DNA from 3 places in the Paludibacterium sp. B53371 genome. Region 3 is predicted to be linked to each of the others. Evidence: riboswitches for the same ligand, from Rfam matches in the RefSeq annotation. Region 3 holds a riboswitch; each other region holds the start of a gene.
What was found. Region 3 has a riboswitch for cobalamin ahead of JNO51_RS16165 (TonB-dependent receptor). Riboswitches for the same ligand answer to the same signal wherever they lie in the genome.
Positions count from the first base shown of each region.

Region 1: another riboswitch for cobalamin. It lies ahead of JNO51_RS03620 (energy-coupling factor ABC transporter permease); the one in region 3 lies ahead of JNO51_RS16165 (TonB-dependent receptor).
Region 2: another riboswitch for cobalamin. It lies ahead of JNO51_RS08650 (cobaltochelatase subunit CobN); the one in region 3 lies ahead of JNO51_RS16165 (TonB-dependent receptor).

Region 1 is NZ_CP069163.1:760,016-763,947, forward strand. It holds gene pelG (exopolysaccharide Pel transporter PelG) at 1-1,190, shown strand, start outside; cobalamin riboswitch at 1,297-1,510, shown strand; gene JNO51_RS03620 (energy-coupling factor ABC transporter permease) at 1,642-2,307, shown strand; gene JNO51_RS03625 (hypothetical protein) at 2,309-2,647, shown strand; gene cbiQ (cobalt ECF transporter T component CbiQ) at 2,648-3,427, shown strand; gene JNO51_RS03635 (energy-coupling factor ABC transporter ATP-binding protein) at 3,446-3,932, shown strand, end outside.
Region 2 is NZ_CP069163.1:1,800,730-1,804,661, forward strand. It holds gene cbiB (adenosylcobinamide-phosphate synthase CbiB) at 1-270, shown strand, start outside; gene cobD (threonine-phosphate decarboxylase CobD) at 263-1,255, shown strand; cobalamin riboswitch at 1,373-1,558, shown strand; gene JNO51_RS08650 (cobaltochelatase subunit CobN) at 1,712-3,932, shown strand, end outside.
Region 3 is NZ_CP069163.1:3,383,540-3,387,471, forward strand. It holds gene JNO51_RS16160 (cobalamin-binding protein) at 1-45, opposite strand, end outside; gene JNO51_RS16165 (TonB-dependent receptor) at 101-2,137, opposite strand; cobalamin riboswitch at 2,269-2,472, opposite strand; gene JNO51_RS16170 (histidine phosphatase family protein) at 2,543-3,154, shown strand; gene JNO51_RS16175 (SPOR domain-containing protein) at 3,197-3,932, opposite strand, start outside.

The DNA of each region.
Region 1 (3,932 bases), 1.0 Mb from region 3:
AGTTCCAGGTGTCCGTCACCTATCTGATCGCCGGCAGTCTGGTGCTGACCGGTCCGTTCCAGCTGGCCTATACCCGCTTTACCGCCGACCGCCTGTTCGAGAAGCGGCAAGATCTGGTGCTGTCGAATTTTCACGGCGTCGTGCTGCTGATCAATCTGGGCGCGTTGCTGTTTGGCGTGCCGACCATTCTGTGGCTGTTCCACGGTACATCCGGGGTGTATCGCCTGTTCATGCTCAGCGGCTTCGTGATCCTGGCCAATATCTGGATCGCCGCCATTTTCCTTTCCGGTCAGAAACGGTACATGCATATCCTGCTGGTATTCCTGATCGGTTACGGCGCCACCGTCGTGGGCTCGCTGCTGCTGAATACCCATGGTCTGGAGGGGCTGCTGGCCGGCTTCGTGCTCGGTCAGTGCGTGCTGCTGTTCGGTCTGCTGTTGCTGATCTACCGTGAGTTTCCCGGCCGTCTGTTCATTTCGTTTGAAATGTTCCACAAGGCCCATCGCCATACCGCGCTGATGTGGATCGGTCTGCTGTACAACCTGGGTATCTGGGTGGACAAGCTGATGTTCTGGTATGCCCCGGCCACCGGTCAGGCGGTGATCGGCCCGCTGCATGCCTCGATCATTTACGATATGCCGGTCTTTCTGGCCTATCTGGCGATCATTCCCGGCATGGCGGTGTTCCTGATGCGCATCGAAACCGATTTCGTCGAGTATTACGATGCCTTCTATAGCGCGGTCCGGGAAGGCGCTTCGCTGCAGCATATCGAGAATGTCCGCAACGGCATGGTCGATGCCCTGCGTACCGGGCTGTACGAGATCGTCAAGGTGCAGTCGATTGCGGCCATCCTGTTGTTTGCCAGCGGCGCCGAGCTGTTGCGCTGGCTGGGGATCTCGGTCCTGTACCTGCCGCTGTTGCAGGTCGATGTGATTGCCGCCAGCCTGCAGGTGGTGTTCCTCGGCATCATCAACATTTTTTTCTACCTCGACAAACGTCGCGTGGTGCTGGCGGCGACCAGCGGTTTTTTGTTGCTCAACATGCTGCTGACGGGAATCACCTTGCAACTCAACCCCGCCTGGTATGGCTATGGGTTTGCCGGAGCCATGCTGATTGCGGTGGTGATCGGGCTGGCGGCGCTGGATCGCAAGCTGGAGCGGCTTGAGTACGAAACCTACATGCTGCAGTAAGCGCAACTGGCTACATTTGTGCGTTGGACTTGACCTGACTCCGCGCGGCTTGTTTGACAAAGGGGTATACTGCGAAGCTATTTTATGTCGGACGACACGTCGTCCTGACATGACAATTGATCCAGGTGCTCTGACCCATGTCCATGGGAGGAGTGAAACGGGAAGCCGGTGACGCTGCCATGCAGCCAGTCCGGCGCAGCCCCCGCTGCTGTAGGCCTGACGAATCTGCCACATGCCACTGTGCCGCTTTGCGGTGCGGGAAGGCCGGCCGAGGAGGATGAAGGCGAGCCAGAAGACCGGCCTGGGTCATCGGTAGTGCCAATCTCTGGGGTGGGGAACGGTTCTGCGGTTGTGCGCCTGCGACTTCGGTGTGTGGCTCCGGATCGGATTTCCCTTGGTGATTGGCCGGCTTGGATCCGCCGGATCCGTTCTTCGCAAGGGAGAGCAGTTCATGCACATTGAAGATGGCATCCTGTCACCACAGGCATGCGCAGTCTGGTACGCGGCGACCGCCGTGTTCGTCGTTCCCGGGATTTATCAGATCAAACGCAAGGTACAGGAAAACCTGTCCTATAAGCCGTTCCTGGCCATGATCGGCGTGGCGGTCTTCGTCATTTCCGCCATGCACTTGCCGGTGCCGGTGACCGGATCATGCTCGCATCCTTGCGCCACGGCGCTGGCGGCGATTCTGGTCGGGCCCTGGGCGTCCGCGGTCATCTCCACCATCGTGCTGTTCTTCCAGGCAATTTTCCTTGGTCATGGCGGTATCACCACGATTGGCGCAAATACTTTCTCGATGGGGATCGCCGGCGCCCTGTCCGGCTATGTGCTGTGGAAAAGCCTGCGCGCGCTGAATTGCCCGCTGTGGCTGGCCGCCGGCCTGGCCGGGGTGGTCGGTGACCTGATGACTTATCTGGTCAGTGCCTTCGAGCTGGCCTGGAGTCTGCACGGCAATATGCCGCTGCTGACCCAGTGGATGATTTTCTTCATGGGTTATGCCCCGACCCAGTTGCCCCTGGCCCTGGCCGAGGGGGTGTTTACCGCCGTCGTGCTGCAGGCGATGGCCAGCCGCCGGCCCGATCTGTTGCCCGGCATCCTCGTCAGCAAAGGAGCCTGAGATGTCACATCCCGCACGCGATCTGTCGCAGAACCGTTTCTTCGATGGCTTTACCCGCTGCATGCTGGCCGTGATGTGTGCCTTGCTGCTGTTCATCTTTGTCTCGGCACGCTATATGAGTGCACACCAGATGGAAGCCGCCGGCACGGATGATCATGTGAATAACCTGGCGACCCAGGTCACGCAGCGCGATCATCATCCCTTCCTTGAGCTGCCGGGCGATGCCCAGGTCGGCGCTTTCTCGGTTGCCAACTTCTTTGCCGGTCTGATTGTCGGCTATCACTGGCTGCGGCTTTTCGGGCGGCGTGAAGGTCAGTGCCGTTGTCAGCAGGAAGACTGAGTGGTCAGCCTGGCACGCCATGATGCCGTCGCTGCCTCGGCCGCGGCCGGGGCAGATGGCCGCATCAAGACCCTGTTGTTGCTGGCGGCGGTCGTCGTGGCCTCGACTTTGCGGCATGGTGTGCTGGCGCTCGCGCTGTGGCTGGGGGCGCTGGCGCTGTTCGCGCTGCTGGGGCTCAACGGGCGCGATTTGTGTCGTCGTCTGCTGATGCCGCTGGGTATTGCCTGGGTGGTGCTGCTCAGTGTCATGCTGACGCGCGGCAGTCAGGTGCTGTGGCAAGTCCCGCTCTGGGGCTGGACGCTCAGGGTGTATGCCGAGGGGCTACAATACGGCGGCTTGCTGTTCCTGCGCATCATGGCTGCCGTGACCCTGGCGGCGCTGCTGGCGATGACGACCCCGATGGTGGAGATTCTGGCGACCCTGCGGCTTTGTCGAGTGCCGCTCATCATGATCGAGCTGGCTGAGATGATGTACCGCTACCTGTTCATTCTGCAGGACACCGCACAGACCATGCGGCGGGCGCAATTGAGCCGCCTGGGGGCCGAGGCCGGCTGGCTTGGGCGTGTGGCCGATGTCGGCCGGCTGGCGGCCAGCATTCTCATCAAGTCGCTGGATCGCAGCACGCGCATCTATCAGGCCATGCTGGCGCGCGGCTATGACGAGAACAGTCCGGTCATGACGCACTTCCGTTCGGCCATCTCCCGGCGGGATTACTATGTCGGCCTGCTTGGCCTGTGCGCACTGAGCTTGCTGGCTTTTTTCAATTACTGGCTGGGTTGACCACCGATGACACACCCCATGATCGAGCTGAATCAGGTCAGCTACACCTATCCCGATGGCTGTCAGGCCCTGCATCAGCTGGATCTGTCGATTGCTGCCGGTGAACGGGTGGCGGTGCTTGGCCCCAACGGCGCCGGCAAGTCGACCCTGTTCCAGTTGTTCAACGGTCTGTTGCTGCCGAGCTCGGGACAGGTGACCGTGGCAGGCCTGCCCGTCTGTCGTGCCAATCTGCCGGCCTTGCGCCGTCAGGTCGGCATGGTGTTTCAGGATGCCGACGACCAGTTGTTCAATGCCACGGTGTACCGTGAAGTGGCCTATGGGCCGATGAATATGGGACAGCGCGGCGAGACGCTGGACGCGACGGTGAAATGGGCGCTGGAGGTTGTCGGGATGAGCGATTACCTCAGTCGCAACCCCTTCAATCTCAGCGGGGGGGAAAAGAAGCGCCTGTCTCTGGCCTGCGTGCTGGCCATGCGTCCCAAGGTGCTGGTGCTCGACGAGCCGA
Region 2 (3,932 bases), 1.6 Mb from region 3:
GGCTGGCGCTGCTGGATGGCACAGGCCTCGACCTGGTACAGCCCGAATGCCGGGCCGGTCATGGCCGCCGGCGCCGGCGCCCTGAATCTCTCGCTGGGCGGCGCGGCGGTATACCACGGCAAGATCAAGGCGCGCCCCGCCCTCGGCGCCGGGCGCGAGCCAGAAATGGCCGACATCCGCCGCGCCGTCGCCCTGGTCCGGCGCGGCATGTGGGCCTGGGGACTGCTGGGACTGCTGGCCGCATTGTGCTGGGGAGGCTGGCATGCTTAAGCACGGAGGGGGACTGCGCGCCGCCGCGCGACAATACGGTATCGCCCTGGAAGACTGGGTCGACCTCTCGACCGGCCTCAACCCGCATGGCTGGCCTGTTCCGGCCATCGAGGCCAGTAGCTGGCAGCGCCTGCCGGAGCTGGACGACGGTCTGGAGCAAGCCGCCAGTGACTTCTACGCGGCGCCACAACCACTGGCCGTGGCCGGCTCGCAAGCCGCCATCCAGACCCTGCCGCGCCTGCGCCCGCCCTGCCGGGTCGGCATGCTGACACTGACCTACGCAGAACACCCGTACGCCTGGCAAAAGCAGGGACACCATGTTCTGCGCCTGGCACCGGAAGACATTGATGCCGCGCTGCCGCAAGTGGACGTGCTGCAGCTGTGCACCCCCAACAATCCGACCGGCTGGCTGCCCGAGCCGGCCCAACTGCGCGAATGGCATGCGCGCCTGCGTCAACGCGACGGCTGGCTGGTGCTGGATGAAACCTTCCTCGACGTCACACCGGAACGCAGCCTGCTGCCGCTGGCTGGACAGCCCGGCCTGATCATCCTGCGCTCCATCGGCAAATTCTTTGGCCTGGCCGGCGCGCGCGCCGGCTTTGTTTTTGCCTGGCCAGCGCTGATCGAGGCACTGCAGGACGAGCTCGGCCCCTGGACCCTGGCCGGCCCGGCACGCCAGGCCGTCAGAATGGCCTTGCAGGACCGGGCCTGGCAGGCGGCCATGCGCCAGCGCCTGCCGGCCGAAAGTGACCGGCTGGCCACGCTGCTGCGCCGGCATGGCCTGGCGCCAGGCGGGTCCACGCCGCTATTCCAGTGGGTGTGCCATCCGCAAGCGGCCATGCTGCATCGGCAATTGGCCAGCCAGGGCATCCTCACCCGCTTATTCGACGCGCCGCCAAGCCTGCGTTTCGGTCTGCCAGCGCAAGAAAGTGACTGGGCGCGACTGGATCAGGCGCTGGCCAGCTTCACCCTGGTCAAAAGCTAACGCCGGCGGCACAGGCAAACGATTGCCTGTGCCGCCGGAGGATACTCCCCCCTCCTATCCCGACCTAAGTCAAACTTTGTTCATTTTTTTACCAAAGTTACCCATTCATCACGTAATATTCGCCCTTTACATGACGGTGCCCGTGTTGCAACGGGTGAAACGGGAATGCGGTTCAATGCCGCAGCTGCCCCCGCAACTGTAAGCGAAGAGTCTGAATCCACTGCCACCGGGCATCCGACCGGGAAGGCGATTCAAGGCGATGACGCGCGAGCCAGGAGACCGGCCGTCAGACTTGTCGACGTGAGCTAGAACCAGTCGGGGTGTACTGGTGGACAAGCATGCAGACCGGACCATTCTCCCCAGACTGCTGCCCTCGCTCTCGACGACACAACGTCATCCGAGGGCGCCGATGCACCGCTACCATTTCCTGTCCGTCCATGCTGCCGAAGGTGTGGCATGAGTCACGGCATTGCCCTGCTGAGCCACGCCGGCACTGATCTGTCCGCCCTGCTGCGCGCCCCGCTGCCCGCCGACTTTGTCGCCGTCAACGGCATCAACCTGCAAGCCATCGACAGTGCTGAGGCCATGCAGCAGTTGCTGAACGGCCCTTTGCGCGACACCAGCGTCTTCGTGGTACGCGTCCTGGGCCGCGCCGAAGCCATCGCCGGCTTCGACCTGTTGCTGACCCATATCCGCCAGCACCATCACCATCTGGTGATCATCAGCGGCACCGGCGAGCCCGACCCGGACCTGACCGCCCTGTGCAATGTCGGCCACGGGCTGCAACAGGAAATCAACGCTTATCTGCAGGCTGGCGGCAGCGACAATCTGGCTCACATGCTGCGCTGTCTCTCCGACCGCCTGCTGATGACCGGTCATGGCTATGCCGAGCCGCTCACGTTGCCGGACCACGGCCTGTACCATCCGGAACTGGGCGCCCTGGCAACGCTGGATGACTGGCGCGCCATCCGCAACCCCCAATGGCCGACCGTCGGCCTGGTGTTCTATCGCGCCCACTGGCTGTCCGGCAATACCCGCTTTGTCGATGCCCTGATCGATGCCCTGCACGAGCGCCAGCTGAACACCCTGCCACTGTTTACCGCCTCGCTGCGCACGCCGGGCGAGCAAGGACTGCCGGCGGCGCTCAATGATCTGCTGGCCGAGCCGATCGAGGCGCTGGTCAACACCACCTCCTTTGCCATCGGCGAAGTCAACCCTGACGGTGCGACCCAGGCAGGCTGGTCGGTGAGCGCATTTGAGCAACTGGATGTGCCGGTATTGCAAGCCATCACCAGCAATATGACCGAGGCGCAGTGGCTCGCAGCCGACCGCGGCCTCAACCCGCTGGACACCGCCATGAACGTGGCACTGCCGGAGTTTGACGGCCGACTGATCAGCGTGCCGGTTTCCTTCAAGGAGGCGCATGCCGATCAGGCCAGCAGCGAAACCAGCTATGCCCCGGTGCCCGACCGGGTCCGCCGTCTGGCCGGCATCGTGGCACGTCAGGTCAGGCTGCGCACCACCCCGGCGCACGAGAAACGCATCGCCTTCATCTTCACCAACTCCAATAGCAAGGCGGCACAGATCGGCAATGCCGTCGGCCTGGACTCCCCCGCCTCGCTCTGGGCCATCCTGCAAGCCATGCAGACCCATGGCTATCAGGTCGAGGGACTGCCGGCAGACAGCACCAGCCTGATGCACCAGCTGATTGACCGGGGAGCCTACGACCAGGACTACCTGACCAGTACCCAGATGATGCAGGCGATTGCGCGGGTGCCGGCGGCACGCTACGCAGCATGGTTCGCCGAACTGCCCGCCTCGCTGCAACAACGCATGAACCAGCGCTGGGGTGAGGCCCCCGGTACGGCCTATGTGCATCAGGAGCAGCTTTACTTCTCGGGCATGCAGTTCGGCAATGCCTTTGTCGCCCTGCAACCGCCGCGCGGCTACGGCATGGATCCGGATGCCATCTATCACACCCCGGACCTGCCGCCGACCCACCACTACTACGCTCTGTATTGCTGGCTGCGCGACGAATGGCAGGCTGATGCCATCGTGCATGTCGGCAAGCACGGCACGCTGGAATGGCTGCCCGGCAAAGGCGTAGGTCTGTCACAAGACTGCTTCCCCGATGCCGTTCTGGGTGACATGCCGCTGTTTTATCCCTTCATCCTGAATGATCCGGGCGAAGGCTCGCAGGCCAAGCGCCGCGCCCACGCCGTCATCATCGACCATCTGACGCCACCGATGACCACGGCAGACACCTATGGACCGCTGGCACAGCTGACTCAGCTGGTCGACGAGTACTACCAGGTGGAAATGCTGGACCCATCCAAGCTGCCGATCCTGCAGCAGCAGATCTGGGATCTGATCAAGGAGGCCAAGCTGGATGCTGACCTGGGCGCCATGCTGGCGCATGGTCATGACCACGATCATGACCATGCCCACCCGCCGCTCAGGCCCGCCACCGCAGCCAGCAGCGGCTACCGCACCCCGGTCAAGGGGGCGGCCCACTACCGTCCGGCGGGCAAACCGCACGCTGCTCACGGCCATCACCATGGCCACCCGCACCCCCACGATCATGACCATGACCATGGTGACCACCATCACCATGATCACGATCACCACTGGGACGACACACCGGACGAGCACGGCGTCCCGAAGACCCTGGCCGGCA
Region 3 (3,932 bases):
TACCAGGGCCAGGGTCAACCGGACAGAAAATCGATTCGTTTGCATAGTCGGCATGATAGACCGCCCGCTGGGATGGCGGGCGGTGGGCGGGGGTTCGAACTTAGAAGTTAACGGTCAGCGTCGCCTGATAGGTACGCGAGTCTGAGGGATAAAGACCATACCCGGTAGCCATGCCCGTGCTTGGGTCAAGGATCACAGCACCATAGGTTGCATAGTGTCTATCCAGTAGGTTATTGATGCTGAAGGAGCCGCTCAAATTGCGCGAGAACTTCTGCGTCAATTTGGTGTTCACCACAGTATAGGCAGGTAGCTGGTTTGGATATTGATTCACCTGATCATTGTCCATATATTGCTTGCCTACGTACTGAGCATCCACATTCAGCCGAGTATTCTCTCTTATTGACCAAGATATCCCAAGGTTGGCCATTACCTGAGGGACCATTGGAATAGACCGTCCTACAAGGCTGCTCCCGCTGTAACTACCCTCTTTAAATGTGGCTTTTTGCCAAGTTAGGTTGCCATGCAGATCAAGTACCTGCATAAGCCGCGTTTGCCCCTCTACTTCAAGCCCCTGGTGACGTGTCTTAGGCAAATTCACATTTGCCCCGTAATTTAATGTAATGGCATTCGGAATATAAGCAATCTCATTAGTCACATCAGAGCGGAATATATCAATTCGAACACGACTATCGCGGTTAACCCACTCTGCACCAAGCTGCTGATCGTGAGACAGTTGAGGTTGGAGGGCAACAACATTGTTGTTATTGACTAGCTCATCGGAGTTTGGCAGGCGGAAGCTCTGGGCATGATTCGCAAAAAGACTCCAGTCTGACCCTAATGCCTGCCTCATACCCAACTGCCATGCATGCAGCTCCAGATCTGTGGTCGAACCAAAGGTTGCATAAGTATTGGTGTTATGAACAAGATCATCTACACGTTGGACGCGACCACCGATGGTGATACGCGCGCCAGACCAAAGACCTAACTCTGCTTCAGAAAACAGTGCCTGATGTCGTTGCTTGGAAGATGTCGAGCTGAGATAGGGAAATGCATTTGGCAGATTATTAGAGTTATCCGTAGCATTCCCGAACATCCAGTCGGTACCGATTGTGACACGATTATCCACAGCAAAAGGCAGGACATAACGTAGGCTGCCACTATCTTCAGTCAGCAACCGTTGGTCCGACCACCAACTAGTTGTATGAGAAAAGCTATTCGGCCCATAAGTCGAATCCGTACGTTTATCACGTGAGGCCAATTGGAAATAGAGACGGCCAAGACCTATGGCTTGATCACCCTGCACGCCAACCTCATTATTTTTAACAAAGCCATTGTCATACAACTTATTCGAGATAGTCGGATTAGTATTAAACTGATTCACGCCGTTTGCTGGCTGCACATACACAGGACCTGGTAGTCGCTCACTATCGCTACTAGAGCGGACATACAGGCGCACTTTGCCATCGTCGAGCTTCCAATTTAGCCCCAAACCACCTGCGTCCCTGCGTTCATCATTGTTAAGGCGATAATGGTCAGTTTTCAAAGACTGGCCATAACCGTCCAGGCTGAAGCGTACCCCTGCCAAATTGAAATGGGCATCTGTTTGACGTGTGTTAAAACTGCCAAACATCTGAGTCAGACTCACCGATGACTTCTCTGGATAACCTGCGGTGGTGATGATATTTATCACCCCCCCAGTTGCACCACTCCCATACTGAACGGCGCCACTGCCACGCACAACTTCGATACGCTCAATACTGGCTAAAGGAATATAGCTCAGGTCAGGGGCGGCAAGATCATTGGTATTCTGTTTCACGCCATCGACCAAAATCTGCGTATTGCTGATACCGCCTATGCCAAATCCATGCAAATCAACCTGAGAGGAGGTTCCACCCATATTAATTACATTGATCCCGGCAGCAGAGGACAGCACTTCCTGCACCGTGCGGGCACTGCTGTTGGCGATATCCTGCGCGGTAATCACGCTAACGCTGACCGGCGCCACGCCACGTGTCTGCGGTACACCACTGGCGGTCACAACCACGTCACCACCATTGAATTCGGGAAGATCATCGGCCAGGGCAGCGCCGGCAAAGCAAAGCGCGACCAGGGCGACACCGTGTCTGAGTTGGAACATGTTCTCTGTCATCCGTAAAAACATTTTTATTGCGGCACGCCAAGGACAACAGCACGACAGAATGACACCGGCAGGCATACAGGCTGTGTGATCGCTTCCCCGCGATACGCCAAGCATTGTGGGGTGTGCATCCACTCACACCCTGGCCAGGCCGGTCTCCGGGCTTGGTCACTGGCTTCGCGCCTTCCCGCCCGAGGGCAGTGGCTGGTTGCGAAGCCCTGGCGTAGGGACACGCCGGACCTTACCGTTGCGGGGGCAGCGCCGGTCTTGCACCGGCTTCCCGTTTCACTCGCCTGGCCGACTGGCTGGCAAGCACCTGACGGCGGCATTATACCCGTTTGTGGTTGCCAGAAAACTTGACTTGGAATAAGGTCATAAGCCTTTGTCAAACCTGACAGATCTGCCATGAACCCCTATACGCTGACGCTGCTGCGTCACGGCGACATCGACCACCAGAACCTGCTGACCGGCCAGCGCGAGGCAGCGCTGACCGAAGCAGGCAGTGCCATGATGGACCGCAGCTGGCAACAAATCGCCGCCCTGGCGCCGGTCTCCTGCATGGCTACCTCCCCGCTCAATCGTTGCCGCGAATTCGCCGTCCGGCGCGCGCTGGCCGCCTCGGTCCCCCTCAAGGTGGATGAGCGTTTTTCCGAACAGGATCTGGGGGAATGGGAAGGCGTGCCGCTGAGCGAGCTGGGCGAACAGACACCGAATTGGGAGGCGCAATGGCGCCAGGGCGAACTGACGCCACCCGGCGGCGAATCGCCGGAAGCCTTCCATACCCGCGTGCTCAGCGGCTTTTCTGCCTGGATCGCCGCCTCGCGCGGCTGTCACCGCGTGCTGGTGACCCATGCACCGGTGATTACCATCCTGCTGGCGGAATTACTGGAAATGGAACGGAGTGTGGCACGGCTGATCACGGTTCAGCCCGGCGGCTTCGTGCAATTGTCGATTCTGCAGGATCATCCGGCCTATCTGATGCGACTGGACGCGCCATTGGGCGGCGGAGCGGCATGAAAAAGGGGCGGATCGCTCCGCCCCTGCTGATCACCTGATCGCCTATCGTCCGCAGGCGACGGTCTTGAGGGCAATGCCCGGCGTCAGGCGCTGTTGCAGCGCACCGAGCGCCTTGAACTGGCTGTCGCTCAGATCGCTGAAATCCAGACGGGTCAGCTGGGTTTTGCCCCGAGCCTGGATCTCGGCCTTCGGGTAGCCGGCCTTCTTCAGTTTGTCGACCAGTGCCTGTGCCCCCTCCTGCTTGCCGAACAGGCCCAGCGACAACGCCCCCCTGAAGTCGCCTTCGTTCTGCACCACGTAGTTGTCGAATCCCTTTTGCGCCAACTCACCGGACAGTTTGCTGCTGGCCAGCTTGGCCGGGATGTAAACCCAGTAGCGCAGATTACCGCCTGTCGCACTGCTGTCGTCCACCAGCTGGCTGTGCATTTGCGCCGACTTGAGACGCAGCGTCGGCAAGCCGCCCTTCACACGATCCAGCAGCGCCTGGCTCAGGCCACCCCACTGGGCGCACTGGCGGGCCACCGGCTCGCCGGCATGGGCGGCCGGCACCGAGGCAACCTTGGCTTTGTCGTGCGCGGCGGACTTGTCATTTTGGGCGGGTGCCTTGGCAGCAGGCTTGTCACCCTTGGGCGACACGGCGGACTTGGCAGTCGGCGCCGAGGCCGCCGGGGCCGATGCGGCCTTGCCGAGCGGCGAAGTGACCGTCTGGGTCAGGGTCAGGGGTGCCGAGGCCACGAAGGGCGCCGAGGCGGCCATGGCTGCCGACGCCTGCGGCTGC